DNA from 3 places in the Mesorhizobium sp. SEMIA396 genome. Region 2 is predicted to be linked to each of the others. Evidence: riboswitches for the same ligand, from Rfam matches in the RefSeq annotation. Region 2 holds a riboswitch; each other region holds the start of a gene.

Region 1 (5,758 bases), 470 kb from region 2:
GAGCCAGATATTGTCCCAGCGCGCCAGGCCGAGCCCACCCATGGTCCAGAACAGCACGGAGTGCGCGGCGCGCTGGTCGCCGGCAAAGACAAGATAATTGGTCAAGGCGGTGAACATGAAGGACACGGCAAGGCCGGCAAGGATCAGCCGCTCCGGGCCTTGCCCCCTCACCCGCGCAACCAGCAGCAGGACGACACCGGCAGCCAATATGCCGCCGGTGAAGGCCGCGACCGGCAATGTCCAGATGCCGAAACTGTCTCCGAAGACGGTGATGACGGAAACCGCACCCGCGGCGGCGCCCGACGACAGGCCGAACAGGAACGGGTCGGCAAGGTCGTTGCGGGTCACCGTCTGCAGCAGCGCACCGACGACGCCGAGACCGGCCCCGACGCAGATGGCCAGGATCGTGCGCGGCAGCCGCAGGTCGACGACGATCTTGCCTACCGGCCCGGACACGTCGTGCCCGCTGAAGCCAATCGCACGGCCAAGCGAGGCAACGACGTCGGCCAACGGAATCAACGTCGAGCCATAGGCGATCGACAGCAGAGCGAGAGCGGCGATCGCCGCCGCTCCCACCAGCATGGCCAGTGCGAATGCCGGATGGCGCAAACCTGGAAATGCGTCGTGTCTGTCAGGACGCGTGCGACGCACTTCCAGGATCTTTTGCTCATGCATGTCGTTGCCCCAAAACCGCTGCGCACTTTTGGGCGACAGGCATCAAAACGCTTCCGGATGCATGGCCTTGGCGATTTTGTCGATCGCTTCGATATTGGCGGGTCCGGGTGTCAGTTCGGCATAGCGCAGGGCGACGAAGCGCTCGTTCTTGACCGCGTCCGTTTCTTTCATCGCCGGGTGGGACTTCAGGAAATCAAGCAGTTTCCTGTAGCCGCCGCCGTCCTGGTAATCGAGCAGGATGAGGAATTGCGGATTGCGCGACGCCACCGTTTCCCAGTCCGTGTTGCCCCAGCTGGTCTCCATGTCGCCCATGATGTTGTCGCCGCCGGCGGCTGATATCATGGCGCTGGGGATGGCGAACTTGCCTGCTGTGAACGGTTTGTCCTCGCCGGAATCATAGAGAAACACTCGCGTACCCTTGCCGTTGCCGACCTTGGCGGTGATGTCGGCGAGCTGCTTCTTCCAGCCGGAGACAAGCTTCTCCGCCTCGGCCTCCTTGCCGAAAATCTTGCCCAGCTTTTCGACGTCGCCATAGAGCAGGTCCATCGAGGCGGCTGGGCGGCTCTTGTCGAGATGGACGCAGCTTTCCGTCAGCACCAGCGTCTTGATGCCGTGCGGAGCAAGCGTATCGGGTGTCACCTCGCCGCCCGGCTTCATGCCGTAATACCAGCCGGCGAAGAAGAAATCCGGCTCGACCGCGACGAGGTTTTCGAGCGTCGGATATTTCGGCGCCAGTTCCGGGATCGAACCCTGCTCGGCCTTGAATTCGGGACCCACCTTGTACCATCCGGTGATGCCGGTCAGGCCGACGATCGACGGCTGCAGTTTCAGCGCGAAAGCCATCTCGGCCATGTTGAGATCCTGGATGACGGCGCGCTTCGGCGGCGCATCGAAGGTCAGCGGCTTGCCGCAGCTGTCGACCGTGACCGGGAAGGCCAGGGCTGTCGAGGCCAGCAGCGAGAAGACAAGCGAAAAGGCCAGGCGTTTCACGGGTTTGCTCCTTGTGGATGGGATTGGGTCGACTACGAGATGGCTTCAATCACGTCGGCGGCGCGGCACGGTTCGGCACATCGAACACCGTCAGTTCGCGGTCTTCGGTCGGATGGCGCAGACGCAGCACATCGATGCCGAAAATCTCGCGGATCAGCTTTTGGGTCAGGGCTTCGCGCGGTGCGGCGAGCGCTTGCAGACGGGCATGGTTCATCACCGCCACCCTGGTGGCGAACGGTGCCACCAGCGCCAGATCGTGCAGCACCGCGATCACCGTCATCTCGAAGCCTGCCACGAGGTCGAGCAGTTCGCCGCGGGCACGCGGGTCGAGATGGTTGGTCGGCTCGTCGAGGAACAGGATTTTTGGCTGCTGGGCGATGGCGCGCGCAAGTTGGGCGCGCTGGCGCTCGCCGCCCGACAGCGAGCCGATGGTGCGGCCAAATAGCGGCAGCAGGCCGGTCCGGCGCAGTGCATCGACGACGATCTCGCGCTCCTCGCTCCTGCGCCGCAGCCCGGCGTGCGGAACCCGGCCAAGCTCGACATAGTCGATCACCGCCAGCCGCGGATCGGGCTGGTCGGTCTGGCCGACCACGGCAATGTGCAGCGCCCGTTCGGCGGCTGAAATCCTGTCCAGGCGGCGCCCGCCGAGCTTCACCTCGCCGGAGCTCGGACGCAGCATGCCCGACAGCATGCGCAGCAGCGTCGTCTTGCCGGCGCCGTTGGGACCGATGATGGCAAGGCGATCGCCGGCGGCCACCGAGAAGCTGACCGCCTGAACCAGATCCCGCCCATTCGCCGTGACGCAGAGGTCACGGGCTTCGAGAAGCGCTACGGTCATCGGCTGCTGCCCGCCGGCTTGCCGGGACGGCAAAGCGTATATACGACGATGCGATGGATGGAGCCGTCCAACTTTCCGTCACTTTCCAAAACTGGCGACGGAAGGAAGCTGGCGAACCGGCCGACAAGACCGGGATTCGCGTTTCCTCCCGGCACACCCCGTCCGGTCAACTCAGTGATGGCAGGTCTCCTGGCTCACGGGTCGTTGCGCCATCCAGCCTTCCCAGCCTTGCCGGCCAGTGGCATTCACGGATTTTGCTCGCCGCTTACAGTTGCGGGGGCAGCCACGGTCTCGACCTGAGCAGGCCTCACCGTGTTCCCTTTTCACCCCTCGCCTTTCGACTCGGGGACCATCACCGCTTCAGCGTAGATTTGCGCCGATCGCTTCGCAATGGATTTCTCGGACGGAGTGGTGGGCCAGCTAAGGGAAACAGGCATCGCATGCTCTCTTTATGTAATAATATAACATACCTAAGAGATGACGCCGGTCGCTGTCAAGCGAAAGCTCATGGGGCGGTTGGCCGGATGGCGACCGGCATCGGCGCAGATTGCACGGGATGCGCAATTTCGATCAAACTGGCTGCGCCAGGAAACGGCAGGATGATCTGGCCAATGCGAGGAGAAAATGGACCCGACCGAGAAAGCGCTGTGGTTCGTCGAAAGCCATCTGCCGGAGGCGATCTCGCTTGATGATGTCGCGCAAAACAGCGGCGTGTCGCGTTTTCATGTGACGCGCGCCTTCGGCGCCGCCACCGGCCGGTCGGTGATGGGCTACATGCGCTCACGCCGGCTGACCGAGGCGGCGCGCAAGCTGGCGGGCGGGGCGCCCGACATCCTCGCCGTCGCGCTCGACGCCGGCTACAACTCGCATGAGGCGTTCACCCGTGCCTTCCGCGATCAGTTCGGCACCACGCCGGAACTGGTGCGCGCGCAGGGCACACTCGACAAGCTCGACCTCGTGGAGCCGATCCTGATGGACCAGTCCCTCCTCACCAATCTCGAACCGCCGCGTTTCGAGACCAGCCGGCCGTTCCTGATCGCCGGCCTCGGCGAACGCTGCAGCTGCGAAACCAGCGCCGCCATCCCGATGCAGTGGCAGCGCTTCGGCCCCTATATCGGCAACATTCCGGGCGAGACCGGCGACGTCGCCTATGGCGTCTGCGTCAACGGCGACGATGCCGGCAATTTCGACTACATCGGCGGCGTCGAAGTGTCTGACTTCTCCGACCTGCCCAGGGACTTCTACCGGGTGCGGGTGCCGGCGCAGAAATATGCGGTCTTTGCCCACCGCGAACACATCTCGACCATCCGCCGGACGGTCAACACGATCTGGAACAAATGGCTGCCGGCCTCCGGGCATGAGATCGCGGACGCGCCGGAATTCGAACGCTACGGCCCCGAATTCGACCCGCGCAGCGGCAAGGGCGGGCTGGAGATCTGGATACCGGTGAAGGCGTAGTCGGTCAGGCCATCGGCAACGCCGGCCAGCGATCGGCGATCCGGCCGCCGGAAAACACCGCGATCGACCCGAACTGCTGCAGCACGGCTTCGCTCTGCGTCGGCCTTAGAAACGCGTAGTCGCCGGGCTTTGCGGTCGCGTCGGCGGGCAAGCCCATGAATTGCTGGTTGGAGGACAGGCCGAGCAGCCCGTTCGCCTTCATGCCTTCTGGGAAGACCGGCTCGGCCATCCACTTGCCGCCATAGAGGTAGCAACCCTTGCGCGGGAACCGGCCGAGCGCCTGCAGCAGGCGGGTGACGGCCGGCGGGCCGGGCAGCATCGGCTCGACCATTTTCAGGATCGGCGTGGCGATGAAGGCCGCCGGCTGGAAGCCGTCGAGGCCTGGCGTATCGAAGTCGCTGGGCAGCACAAAGGCCGAGCCCATCGAGACCTCATTGGCCGCGCCGCCATGATGAAGCAGCGCGGTCTTGCTGCCGCCGATGTTCAGGATGCGGCGCTGGTCGGCGCCGAGACAGGCGACGAACGCCGAGGCCTGCGCCGACGCCTTTGCCAATGCCTTTGCCGGTCCGCCGAAAAGGCCAGGAATGAGCGGCGCATGCGCCTCGTAGGCCATGACGCCTTCGCAATGCAGCCGGGCCGGCAACGCGCTCAACGCCTTCGACAAGGCCTCAGGATTGGCGAACCCGCCGCGATGCAGCCCGACATCGATCTCGAAAGCGATGCGCAGGCCGATGCCGAGTTCGTCTGCCAGCGCGCCATATTCCGCCAGTCTTTCCTCGCTGTCGATCAGCCAGCAGACGCGCGACCAGTCGGTATCGGCTTTCACCAGCGCCGCCCTTGCCGCGCCGATCGGCATCGGCTTGCCGTAGAGCAGATCGGCATCCGGGAACGCCTTCAGCACCGCCTCGCTGATCGGCGGGTGGAAGGTCATGAAGCGCTCACTGCCAAGCGCCTTGGCGATATACGCAAGCAGCGGCATGCACGCGAGCGATTTGTCGACCAGCCGCACGGCCAGGCCGGGATCCAGTCTCTCCTTGACCAGGGCAATGTTGCCGTCCAGCCGGTCGCGATCGAGCAGCAGGCAGGGCTGGAAGATGCCGGCGGTCTTCAGCGCATCCGAGAGGGTGGAAAAATAGGTGCTCATCATTCGATGCCGAACAAGCCGGCCATATAGGGCGAGACGAAGCGGTTTTGCGGATCGACGTCGCGGCGCACCGCCATGGCATCGTCCCAGCGCGGGTAGAGCTTTTTCAGATCCGCCGCTTTCAGGCTGTGCATCTTGCCCCAATGCGGCCGGCCGCCATATCTGCGGAAGATCGGCTCCGCCGCCCGCATGAACGGCAGAGGATCGTTCGCTGCATCATGGTGGATGGCGATGGAGCAGGTCAGCCTGTTGTAGAATGGCGAAAGCCAGAACTGGTCCGGCGCGACCGAGCGCACCTCCATCGGGAAATAGACCTCGAGAAAACGCTTCTCGGTCAGCTCGATGATCTCGGCCAACGCCTTCGGCCCTTCCTCGAACGGCAAATGATATTCCATCTCGTTGAACTTGGTCTGCCGGTCGCTGGCATAGACGTTGAGCCAGTCCTGCACGTAGTCCTCGGCGGGAAATCTGACGGCCGCCGAACGGATCAGGCGGCCACGCAGCGATGGCAGCCAGGCAAGTGAGGTGCGCAGCCGACGCAGCGTCCTCAAACCCGCCTCGTCCTCTTCCGGCGGCCGTGCGGTGGGTGCGGCGTCGCTGAAATCGCTGGCGATGAACTGCGCATAGCCGGAGAACGGAATGTAGTAGAATTC
Region 2 (5,758 bases):
GTCAGCATCGCTTCCGGCACATGCCGCTCGATCAGGCCGAACGCGGTGATGAAGGTCGGCGAGATCGCCACACCGCTGATGAACACGGTCAGCGCCAGCAGTGGCACGGTGTCGGCGGTGAGCGGCAACAGCGTGCCGAGCGCGACGAGGGCGACTGCGATGGCCAGCTGGCGTTTCAGCGGCGCCTTCAGGCTGAGCGCGCCGACGATGATGCCGAGCACGAACGATCCCAGCGCATAAACGCCGATGACGAGGCTGGCGGCGCCCGGTTGGCCAAGCTCCTTGGTGATCGCCACGGTGGTCACTTCCGTCGTCGCGAAGGTTGCGCCGATGAAGATCAGGGCGAGGGTGATGATCTGAACCGGCCGCAGGCGGATCGCCGAGCCGCTTGAGTTATGGTCGACCGGCCGCACCCGGGGCTCGGTCGAGCGTTGCAGGATGAAGGCCGCTGATCCGAATGCGAGAAATAATGTGCTCACCAGAACGCCGGCTTCCGGGAACAGGGCGGCACTCAGGCCGACCGATAGCGATGCCCCGGCGATATAGACCAGTTCATCGGCCACGGACTCGAAGGCGAATGCGGTGTTCATCTGCGGCCGCCCCCGGAAAATCTCCGTCCAGCGCGCGCGCACCATCGCCGGTATGCTTGGCATGGCGGCGGCCAGCAGTGCCGATACGAACAGAGTCCAAACCGGCCAGTCCTGGTTGGCCGCCGCTATCAGGACCGCGAAAGCCAGCACCGCGATGATGGTGGTGGGCACCACGATTCGTGTCTGGCCCAGGCGGTCCACCAGTCTCGATATCTGCGGCGCGACGAAGGCGTTGGCCAGCGCGTATGTCGCCGAGACGGCTCCGGCCAGCCAGTATTCGCCACGCGTCTGCGACAGCATCGCCACGATGCCGATGGGCGCCATGGCGATCGGCAGGCGCGCCATGAAGCCGGCGGCCGCAAAGCCCTTGGCTCCCGGGGCACGAAAGATTTCCGCGTAGGGATTTTGCATCGGTTGGTTCCTCGACAAAGGACGATTGGACAATTACATACGGAGCGTATGATCATTAAATAGACCATACGTCGCGTATGTCAATTGGCATACGTTGCGTATGTGAATAGGGCCAGAAGCCATGCACAGACCCCGCAAGGAGATGATCGCCGAGACGCGCGCCAAGCTGATCGCGGCGGCCCGTCATGCCTTCGGCACAACAGGCTATGCGGAAGCCTCGATGGATGATTTCACCGCTTCGGCCGGGCTGACGCGCGGCGCGCTCTATCATCATTTCGGCGACAAAAAGGGGCTGCTGCAGGCGGTCATAGCCCAGATTGACGGCGAGATGGCGGCGCGCATCAATGAGGTCGCGTCGAGAGCGCCGACCCGTTGGCAGCATTTCGTCGACGAGTGCTCGACCTATATCGAGATGGCGCTGGAGCCGGAAATCCAGCGCATCATGTTCCGGGATGGCCCGGCCGTGCTGGGGGATCCAGCGCAATGGCCGAATTGCAGTGCGTGCATCGCTTCAATGACCGACCATCTGACCGCGCTGCAGGAGGAGGGGGTCGTTGTCTCCAGCCTCGACCCCGAGACGGCCTCGCGACTGATCAACGGAGCGAGCAGCCAGGCAGCGCAACGGATCGCCAATTCGAGCGACCCCGAAGCGACGTCGAAGAAGGTGGTGACGGCGTTCAAGCAACTGCTCGAAGGCCTGCTCAAGAAGCCGGACCCGCAGTCGAATTGAAGTTCCCACCGGAGCTTTCGTGCCGGCAGCTGTTCCCGATAGGAATTTTTTCTTGACTCGGTGACCTCAGCTAAGGTACATATTCGTCCATGGTGCTGATTTGCGCCAGTGACCCGCCGCACAGGCGGGTTTTTCGTTTGATGCTCCGTCAGCCTACGCGCCGGCGAAGGCTCCGAAGAAACCCGTTAGCCCGAATTCGTTGCCCTTTGGCGTCAGGGCCGGCAATTGACAATCGCCGGGTTGAGTCCATCCTCTTCCACCATCTCTGAGGCGGAGATTCGGGGCACATGTGGGATTTTGAGATCGGCCGGTCGGTGTCCATCATGATGCGGACCTGGCCGTTCATCGTCTTTCGCATGATCGTCTATTTCGGCATCACGCTGGCCTACATTATGGCGACGGGCACCGGCGCCTCGGTCGGCTATGGCGTCGGCCATATCTCCACTGATCCCGACGGGCCCATGTCCTTTGCCCTGTGGGGCGGCGTGGTCGGGTTTGGCCTCGTCTCGATCGCTGTGTATTGGATCCGCGAATACATCCTCTATGTCGTCAAGGCCGGCCACATCGCCGTCATGGTTCATCTGATCGACGGCCGCGACATTCCCGGCGTCAGGACCAGATCGCCTATGCCAGGGATATCGTGACCCAGCGTTTCGCCGAGGCCAACATCCTTTTCGTCGTCGACCAACTCGTCAAGGGCGCCATCCGCGCCATCACCGGCCTGCTCGGCGGCATCGCCGCCTTCCTGCCGATACCGGGCCTGAGCGGCCTGGTCTCCTTCATCAACACGGTGATCCGCCTGTCGCTGACCTATGTCGACGAGATCATCCTCGGCTACAACATCCGCATCAATTCAGCCTCGCCCTTCGAGACGGCGCGCCAGGGCGTCGTGCTCTATGCCCAGAACGGCAAGGTCATGGTCAAGAACGCCGTCTGGCTGGCGGTCATCATGTGGGGCGTGTCGTTCATCATCTTTCTGATGATGCTGGCGCCTGCCGGCGCGATTCTGTTCCTGATGCCTGGCCAGCTCGCCGGCTGGGCTTTTGTGCTCGCCATCGTCTTCGCCTGGGCATTCAAGGCGGCATTCATTGAACCCTTCGCCATCGCCTGCCTGATGCAGGTCTATTTCAAGACCATCGCGGGCCAGGTGCCGGATCCGGCCTGGGACGCCCGGCTGGCCGAGGCGTCGTCGAAGTTCAGGGAGCTCAAGGACAAGGCGCTCGCCTCCTTCGGCGGTTCGCGCTGGGCTACGGCCGGCGCCACACCCTGATCGGCCGGGCGGGTGATGTCTGGTGAGGCAGAAACGGTGTTGAGGCGCGCCACGGTGGATTTGAGCTGTGTCTCGCCTTGCCCGGAAAAGGTCTCGCTCATGATCAGCTCCGGCAGCGGCAGCCGCCGTCCCCAGCCATGCGTTTCAAGGTCCGGTTTGGGAGCGAACTCGGAAACACGGCCGACGCAGAGATAGGCGATCGGCGTTACGTGGTCCGGAATGGCCAACAGCCGCTTTAGCGCCTGCGCTTCGATGATGCTGACCCAGCCTACACCGACGCCCTCGGCACGCGCGGCCAGCCAGAAATTCTGCACCGCGCAGACGGTGCTGTAGAGATCCATCTCCGGATTGTGCCAGCGTCCCAGCGGCGAACCCTTCGAGCGCTGCCGGTCGCAGGTGATGCAGATGTTGAGCGCGCTTTCGCAGATGCCTTCCAGCTTGAGCTTGCGGTAGAGTTCCTGCCGCTCTTCGTCGATCGCCGGCAGTTCCTGCTCGCGCGCGGCCAGGAACAGGTCGCGCACCTCCGCCCGTCGCTCGATGTCACGAATGACAATGAAATTCCATGGCTGCATGAAGCCGACCGATGGCGCGTGATGGGCAGCAAGCAGCAGCCGCGCCAGCACGTCGTCATCGATCGCGGTGGGCAGGAAATGGCTGCGCACGTCGCGCCGTGTGAACATGGCGCGATAGACCGCATCGCGCGCACTCTGGTCAAATCCGTCGCCAACAGCAGCGGTCAGGTGTTCCGGCATCGCTTGTCCCCTTGCGATTGCAATTGATATCATCCGCCTGACCATGCGGATGACGATGCCTGCCAGGCCGGTCTTCTGGCTCGGGATCAACCCGCGTCCGGTGCCTTCCCGTCATCGACAGTGGCATTTACCGGCGCGGTCCCCCTCACAGCGTTGGGCACGCCACGGAATTCAACCGTGTTCCCGATTCTCCCGCTTGCGGCGGGCACCAGGCAGTACCAAAAACCTTACGCCGAAGTGCTGAGGACGCCAATGCTTGCAGCGACGCGAATGGACGCAGTCGCGATTTTCCCCAGTCATCGGCCGCCCGTGCATGGCCTTTGTCGATCCGGGTCACTAGATTAGGACGATGACCACCCGTCTCTACACCCATCCGATCTTCCTCGAGCATCTCACGCCGCCCGGACATCCCGAGCGGCCCGACCGCTTGCGTGCCATCGAGCGCGTGCTCGATGAGGAAGCCTTTGCCGGGCTCGATCGTATCCAGGCGCCGGAAGGCGACGAGGCCACCATCCTCTACGCGCATCCCGCCGATTTCGTCGCCCGCGTGCGCGCCGCCATTCCCGACGAGGGGATTGCCCGCATCGATGCCGACACCACTGCCAGTCCGAAGAGCTGGCAAGCGGCGATCACCGCGATCGGCGCCGCCAACGCCGCCGTCGATGACGTCTTTTCGGGCCGCGCCGACAACGTCTTCGTCGCCGCCCGGCCGCCCGGCCATCATGCCGAAAAGACCACGGCCATGGGCTTCTGCCTGTTCAACACGGCGGCGATCGCGGCGCGTTATGCGCAGAAGAAACACGGTGTCGAACGCGTTGCCATCGTCGACTGGGACGTGCATCACGGCAATGGCACGCAGGACATTTTCTGGGACGATCCGTCGGTGCTCTATTGCTCGACACACCAGATGCCGCTTTATCCCGGCACCGGAGCGAAGAACGAAACGGGCGCCGGCAACATCGTCAACGCGCCGCTGGCGCCGCAGACTGGCAGCGAGGTGTTTCGCGATGCCTTCCTGTCGCGCGTCCTGCCCGCGCTCGACAATTTCGCGCCCGACCTGATTATCATTTCGGCGGGGTTCGACGCGCACCACCGCGATCCGCTGGCCGAGATCAATCTGACCGAGGATGATTTCGATTGGGCGACCGGCCAACTGATGCAGCGCGCGGCACGCCACAGCGGCAACCGGCTCGTCAGCCTGCTCGAGGGCGGCTACGATCTGCAGGGATTGGCATTTTCGGTCGCCGCCCATGTCGGGCGACTGATGAAAGGATGAATGATGGCCGATGAGACCAACGAAGACGTCAAGGCGATGAGCTTCGAGCAGGCACTCGATGCGCTGGAGAAGATCGTCGATGATCTGGAGCGTGGCGACGTGCCGCTCGACCAGTCGATCAAGATCTATGAACGTGGCGAGGCGCTGAAGGCGCATTGCGACCGGCTGCTGAAGGCCGCCGAGGACAAGGTCGAGAAGATCAGGCTGTCGCGCGACGGCAAGCCGGTCGGAACGGAGCCGCTCGACGCGGATTGAGGCCCGGTCCGAACATAGGCTCGCCTCACCGGTTTTTGGACATGATCATGATCGAGGATATAACTCGTCCCGATTGAAACAGCTCAAGGACAAGAGGAGATACGGAAGCGATGTGCAGAAACATCAAGACCCTGTTCAATTTTGATCCGCCGGCAACCCCTGACGAGGTGCGCGACGCGGCTCTTCAGTTCGTCCGCAAGCTGAGCGGAACGACGCGACCCTCGAAGCAGAACCAGCACGCCTTCGACCATGCCGTCGAAGCCATCGCGGCCTCGGCGCGCGAACTGCTCGATTCCCTGGAAACCCATCAGCATCCGCGTAATCGCGAAGAGGTGGCGGCCAAGCTGCGGGCAAAGGCGGCGATCCGCTTTGCCTGACGCGGCCAGGCGGCCTTCGACGGCCGACAAGGAGAGTCCATGAGCTTCTTCCCCGGGAAAGACCCTGAGGCAGGCGACGCCTTTGCCAGCGACCAGA
Region 3 (5,758 bases), on a different contig from region 2:
CCATGGAAACAGCGGAACGTAGTCGTTGGAGCGTGGATTGTTCGCCGACAGGCCGACCCACCACAGCCATGGGTGATCGAACGCCTCGAGGCGCAGATAGACAGGCGCCGCGATGACGAGCGCGGCGACGACAAGCGTCAGCAGTGCCGGCAGCCGCAGAAAGGCGAGGCCGAGCAGGCTGGCCAGCGCGATCTCGTGCAAGATGCCGAAGAAGATGAATCCATCCGGCGTGGCGATACGGGTGACGACCGATATCGCGATCGCGGCTCCCGCGACCATGGCGAACCGCTTCCAGAAGCCGTTCCAGCGGATTTGTCGGCCATGGGCGAGGTACAGACTGACGCCGACCAGGAACAGGAAGGTCGAAGCGATGCAACGCGCGTAGATCTTCCACCAGCCGAAGGCGGTCAGGCCGGGATCGGTGTAGCCGAAGAACTCCAGATCCCAGGTGAAATGGTAGCTCGCCATGGCGATCAGCGCGATGCCGCGCACGATGTCGATAGCGACGATGCGCTTTGGTCGATCCGGAACGGGTGCGGTCGGCGTTTGGATGCTCATGGTCTCGCATTCTGATTCAGCCCCGCTGGAGGACTATCACGGTTGCCCGGCACAAAAGAAGACCGGCAACTCTGCCGACAACCCGGATCAGCCGCGGCATTGGGCCAGTGCAGGGAAGCCTTTGGCCGGCTTCGCTTTTGCCGGATGCGCGTCGGTTTCCTCTTATTGGCGCTGGGATCGCCACGTCAGATTTGACCCGGTGAATCTGCTTCGGGGAAAGCAATGTCCACCCATGTGCGCCATCCAATCTGGCTGCCGGCTCTCAAGGCCGCGGACGCGCGCACCTTCGCGTCGCTCTATGCGGTCGAATCCTTCGCCCGCGCCACGGTGTCGAGCGTCATCCCGATCCAGGCCTACGAGATCCTGCACAACGAGCAGATCGTGTCGATGCTCTACACAGTCGTGGCGATGCTCGGGCTGTCGGTGACATTGTTCATGCCGATGCTGATCCGCCGTTTTGCCCGGCGCTGGGTCTACACGGCAGGCGCCTGCCTGCTGGCCGTCGGCTCGCTGTTCTTCGTCACCGACACGCTTGCCGGGCAACTGGCCGGCATGCTGTGCCGGGTGATGGGCGCCAGCGCGCTGTCGATCACGCTCAACCTCTACATCATGGACCACATCCGCAAGACCGACTTCATGCAGGCCGAATCGCTGCGCATGGCGTGGTCGATGCTGGCCTGGACCGGTGGGCCGACGCTCGGCATCTTCCTCTACACGCGCTTCGGCATCTATGCCGCGCATGGTACGGTCGCGGTGTTCGCGTTTGGCCTGCTGGCGCTGTTCTGGACCTACCGCCTCGGCGACAACCAGTCTATCCGTCCGGGCAAGACGCGCCCCGTCAATCCGCTCGCCAATATCGGCCGCTTCGTGGCGCAGCCCAGGCTCAGGCTGGCTTGGCTGATCGCCTTTGGGCGCTCCTGCTTCTGGACGACGTTCTTCGTCTATGGGCCGCTGTTCATGGTCATCACAGGTGAGGGCAAGCTGGCCGGCGGCCTGCTGGTTTCGGCCGGCAACGCGCTGTTGTTCATGGCGATTTTCTGGGGCAAGGCAGGAAAGCGCTTTGGTGGCCGCGGGACCATGACATTCGCCTATTTCGCCATGTCGGCCGCGCTTTTGGCGGCGGGCTTCGTCGGCGAAACCGTGCCGCTGCTTACCGGCGCCTTCCTGCTCTGCGGTGCCTTCTTCACCATTGCGCTCGACGCCCTCGGCTCGACCGCCTTCATGCGCTCGGTGCGCTCCTATGAAAGATCTCAGATGGCAGCGGTCTACCGCACCTATCTCGACTTTTCCGAGTTGACGCCGCCGCTGGTCTATTCAGTGGCGCTGGCCTTCTTCGGCCTGGGCTCGGTGTTCGTCACGCTCGGTCTGCTGGCGGCGGTCTGCGGCTTTGTGACGTGGCGCTATCTGCCAAAATCACTTTGACCTTCATGGCGCATTCGCAATGGTCACCGGCGGAATTTGGTTTGCCGGAAGCGAGGATTCTGCCTATAGTCACCGGTGTCGCCGGTTCCATTTTGGAGCCAAGAGGGAATGCGGTGAGGGCGAATTTCGCCCAATGCCGTGGCTGCCCCCGCAACTGTGTGCGGTAGTCCTCTCCATAAACCACTGAGGATTTTTTCTTCGGGAAGGTGGGGAAGGACGCTGATCCGTGAGCCAGGAGACCTGCCGGCGACAGGAAACTGACTTCGATGCCCTCGGGTGGAGGGCGAAAGGACAAGACATGACTACCGCTTCCGTCTCCCTCGGCACCTCCGTCTCCTCGCAGTCGCGCTTCATGCAGCTCGCTCTTGCCGCGCTGCTCGGCGTTTTCGTGATGGGCTTTGTCGGCTTCTCGCATATCGATGCGGTCCACAATGCGGCTCACGACTATCGCCATTCGATGGCGTTTCCCTGCCACTGACGAGGGGCTGACATCATGAACCTGTTTCGCAACGTCGTGTTCATCGCGGCGATCGCAGGGCTCGTGGCCGGCGTCGTCCTCGCCTGCCTGCAAGCCTATGCCACCGTGCCGCTGATCCTGAAGGCGGAAGTCTACGAACAGGCGGGCGGCGGGCATCACCATGACCATGCCGCTCCGGCCGCAACGGATAGCAATGCCATGAGCACAACTGCACCGGCGGGAGATGCCATGAGCTCTGCTGCCCCGGCGGCGGAAGCCGCTCCGGCAGACGAAGGCTGGGCGCCGGCAGATGGTTTCGAGCGTTTCGCCTTCAGCGTGCTTGCCAACATCGTCACCGGCATCGGCTTCGCCTTGATCCTGGTCGCGGTCTCCGAATTCGCCGGCGGCATCGGTGGCTGGCGCCAGGGCGTGTTCTGGGGCCTGGCCGGCTTCGCCGTGTTCACGCTGGCGCCTGGCCTCGGCCTGCCGCCGGAACTGCCGGCCATGCCGGCCGCCGATCTCACCCAGCGCCAGATCTGGTGGTGGGCGACGGTGGCGGCAACCGCTGCCGGTCTCGGCCTGATCGCGTTTCGCAAGTCGCTGCCGCTGGCGATCCTTGCCGTCCTTTTGATCGTCGTGCCGCATGTTGTCGGTGCACCGCAGCCCGACAGTTACGAAACGGCGATTCCGGAAGGGCTGCATCACCAGTTCGTGGTGGCGGTGACCGTGACCAATCTGGTGTTCTGGCTGGTGCTCGGCGCGGTCGTCGGTGTGGTGCGTGGCCGCTTCACCGGCACCGCGACCAGCCTGCGCGACAGCTTTGCCTGATCGCAAGACACTGACCTTCCTCATCGGCGGTGCGCGCTCCGGCAAGAGCGCGCACGCCGAAATTTTGGCGACCGCCTTGCCGCCGCCCTGGACCTATATCGCCACGGCGCAAGCCTATGATGACGAGATGCATGAACGCATCGCGTTGCACCGATCGCGGCGCGGCGAAGGCTGGACGACCATCGACGCACTGCTCGATCTCGCCGGTACGCTTGCCGCCTTGCCGGAGGATCGGCCGGTGCTTGTCGACTGCCTGACGCTGTGGCTGACCAACCACATGCTGGCCGAACACGATTTCGAGCTGGAATGCCGGCGATTGACGGAGGTGCTGTCGCGGCCGCGCGGGCCCTGGTTCGTGGTGTCCAATGAGGTCGGACAAGGCATCGTGCCGGACAATGCACTGGCGCGCCGGTTTCGCGATGCCGCCGGCCGGCTCAACCAGCAGGTCGCCGCCGTCGCCGATACGGTGCTGCTGATGGTGGCGGGGCTGCCGCTCAAGGTGAAATGACATGACCGACATCGACGATAAGGACGAAGAGCGCCATCGCGCCAAGATGGCCAAGCGCAAGGCTGTGCAGGATGCCGAGGTGGCGAGCAAGACGGTCGAGAAGGGATTGCTGATCGTCAACACCGGTCCCGGCAAGGGCAAGACCACGGCTGCCTTCGGCCTGGCGCTGCGGATGCTCGGCTACGGCAAGCGCGTCGGCGTTGTCCAGTTCATCAAGGGCAAGTGGCACACCGGCGAGAAGGACGCCTTCGCCGCCTTCGGCGACCGCGTCGTCTGGCACGCGATGGGCGAGGGGTTCACCTGGGAAACGCAGGACCTGAAGCGCGACATCGCCGCCGCCGAAGCCGCCTGGGCCAAGGTGCTCGAACTGATGGCCGATCCGTCGATCAGCCTGCTGGTGCTCGACGAACTGAACATTGCGCTGCGCTACGACTATCTCGATCTCGACAAAGTGGTTGCGGCGTTGAAGGCGCGGCGTGAGGGCCTGCATGTCGTGGTCACCGGCCGCAACGCCAAGCCGGCGCTGGTTGAGGCCGCCGACCTCGTCACCGAAATGGGCGTGACCAAGCACCATTTTTCCGCAGGCGTGAAAGCGCAGCAGGGGATCGAGTTCTGAGCGTTTCTTACCCTCCCCACAAGGGGAGGGTGAAGTAGATCACGCCACGATGACCATGACCGCGACCAACCCAAACAGCGCGATCAGCAGATAGTCGGCGACGCGATAGAGTTTCAGCGCTCGCCTTATGTCGACGCTGTCGGCCTCGCGCCGCCCACCTTCGCCCATGAAGACGTCGTCCACGAGCACGCCGCCGTAGCTGCGCGGCCCGGCGAGCGCCAGGCCGAGCGCACCGGCCATCGCCGCTTCCGGCCAGCCGGCATTGGGTGAGCGGTGTTTTTTCGCGTCGCGCCACACCGCATGCCAGGCATTTTTCGCATCAGCGCCTTTGACGAAGAACGCCGCCAGCACGATCAGCAGCGCCGTCAGCCGCGACGCCGGCAGATTGATCCAGTCGTCGAAGCGCGCCGCCGCCCAGCCGAAGGCCTCGTGGCGCGGGGTGCGGTGGCCGATCATCGAATCGGCGGTGTTGGCGGCCTTGTAGGCGGCGCCGCCGGCCAGGCCGCCGACGCCGGTCCAGAAGGCGGGGGCGACGATGCCGTCGGAGAAATTCTCAGCCAGGCTCTCGATCGCGGCGCGGCAGACGCCGGCCCTGTCGAGCGTTTCAGGGTCGCGGCCGACGATTCGCGAAACGGCAAGGCGGGCCAGAGCGAGGCCACCGGTGTCGAGCGCGTCCGCCACAGCCTCGACATGCTCATAGAGGCTCTTCTGCGACAGAAGCGACGTTGCCAGAAGGGCAGTGATGACCAGGCCCATGGGAACGAACCAGAACAGGATCTGCACGCCCAGGCCAATTATCGCCGGCACCAGCACGATGACCAGCAGCGCCTGGACACCACGCTTGCGACGCAGCGCGTCGGGATCAGTGGCGCGGTTGAGCCTGCGGTCGAGAAAGGATATCAGCCTGCCGAACCACGTCACCGGATGGCCGATGGCGCGAAACAGCCAATCGGGGTAACCGAGGGCGAATTCGACGGCCAATGACAGGAAAGCGATCAGGACTGACATGAAGCTTCTTAATGGGGCGGTTGTGGACCATGGTGGAAGTCTTGGCCGCGCGAGGGCGCTTTTCCCCAACGCCCTGCTGCCATTCGTCGACCTCTCGACCGGTATCAATCCGCACTCCTACCCGCTTTTCGACCTGCCCGCCACCTCGCTGTCGCGGTTGCCGGAAGCCGCGCGCACGCGTGAGCTGACAGAGATCGCTGCCAGTGCCTATGGGGCGCCGTCGCCAGCCAATATCGTGGCGGCACCGGGCACGCAGATCCTGTTGCCGCGCGTCGCCTCGCTGATTACCCCCGGAAGGGCGCTGGTGCTGGGTCCGACCTACGCCGAACATGCCCGCGCAGCAGTGATCGCCGGGCACGCG

What was found. A riboswitch is a leader RNA that binds a small molecule or an ion and turns the genes downstream of it on or off. The one in region 2 is predicted to bind cobalamin.
Region 1: linked by a shared signal. The riboswitch ahead of NP503_RS07800 (ABC transporter ATP-binding protein) and the one ahead of bluB (5,6-dimethylbenzimidazole synthase) in region 2 are both predicted to bind cobalamin.
Region 3: linked by a shared signal. The riboswitch ahead of NP503_RS22235 (CbtB domain-containing protein) and the one ahead of bluB (5,6-dimethylbenzimidazole synthase) in region 2 are both predicted to bind cobalamin.

What each region holds. Positions count from the first base shown of each region.
Region 1 is NZ_JANIFC010000002.1:583,621-589,378, reverse strand. It holds gene NP503_RS07810 (iron ABC transporter permease) at 1-582, opposite strand, end outside; gene NP503_RS07805 (ABC transporter substrate-binding protein) at 718-1,665, opposite strand; gene NP503_RS07800 (ABC transporter ATP-binding protein) at 1,715-2,503, opposite strand; cobalamin riboswitch at 2,665-2,872, opposite strand; gene NP503_RS07795 (AraC family transcriptional regulator) at 3,128-3,961, shown strand; gene NP503_RS07790 (DSD1 family PLP-dependent enzyme) at 3,966-5,105, opposite strand; gene NP503_RS07785 (D-arabinono-1,4-lactone oxidase) at 5,105-5,758, opposite strand, start outside.
Region 2 is NZ_JANIFC010000002.1:117,904-123,661, forward strand. It holds gene NP503_RS05520 (MFS transporter) at 1-1,001, opposite strand, end outside; gene NP503_RS05525 (TetR/AcrR family transcriptional regulator) at 1,123-1,731, shown strand; partial or broken gene NP503_RS05530 (hypothetical protein) at 2,019-3,001, shown strand; partial or broken gene bluB (5,6-dimethylbenzimidazole synthase) at 3,124-3,798, opposite strand; cobalamin riboswitch at 3,801-3,981, opposite strand; gene NP503_RS05540 (histone deacetylase family protein) at 4,103-5,029, shown strand; gene NP503_RS05545 (exodeoxyribonuclease VII small subunit) at 5,033-5,284, shown strand; gene NP503_RS05550 (DUF2277 domain-containing protein) at 5,395-5,661, shown strand; gene NP503_RS05555 (pirin family protein) at 5,701-5,758, shown strand, end outside.
Region 3 is NZ_JANIFC010000009.1:241,375-247,132, reverse strand. It holds gene NP503_RS22245 (heparan-alpha-glucosaminide N-acetyltransferase) at 1-558, opposite strand, end outside; gene NP503_RS22240 (MFS transporter) at 781-1,980, shown strand; cobalamin riboswitch at 2,046-2,243, shown strand; gene NP503_RS22235 (CbtB domain-containing protein) at 2,279-2,458, shown strand; gene NP503_RS22230 (CbtA family protein) at 2,474-3,265, shown strand; gene cobU (bifunctional adenosylcobinamide kinase/adenosylcobinamide-phosphate guanylyltransferase) at 3,258-3,773, shown strand; gene cobO (cob(I)yrinic acid a,c-diamide adenosyltransferase) at 3,775-4,389, shown strand; gene cbiB (adenosylcobinamide-phosphate synthase CbiB) at 4,429-5,397, opposite strand; gene cobD (threonine-phosphate decarboxylase CobD) at 5,396-5,758, shown strand, end outside.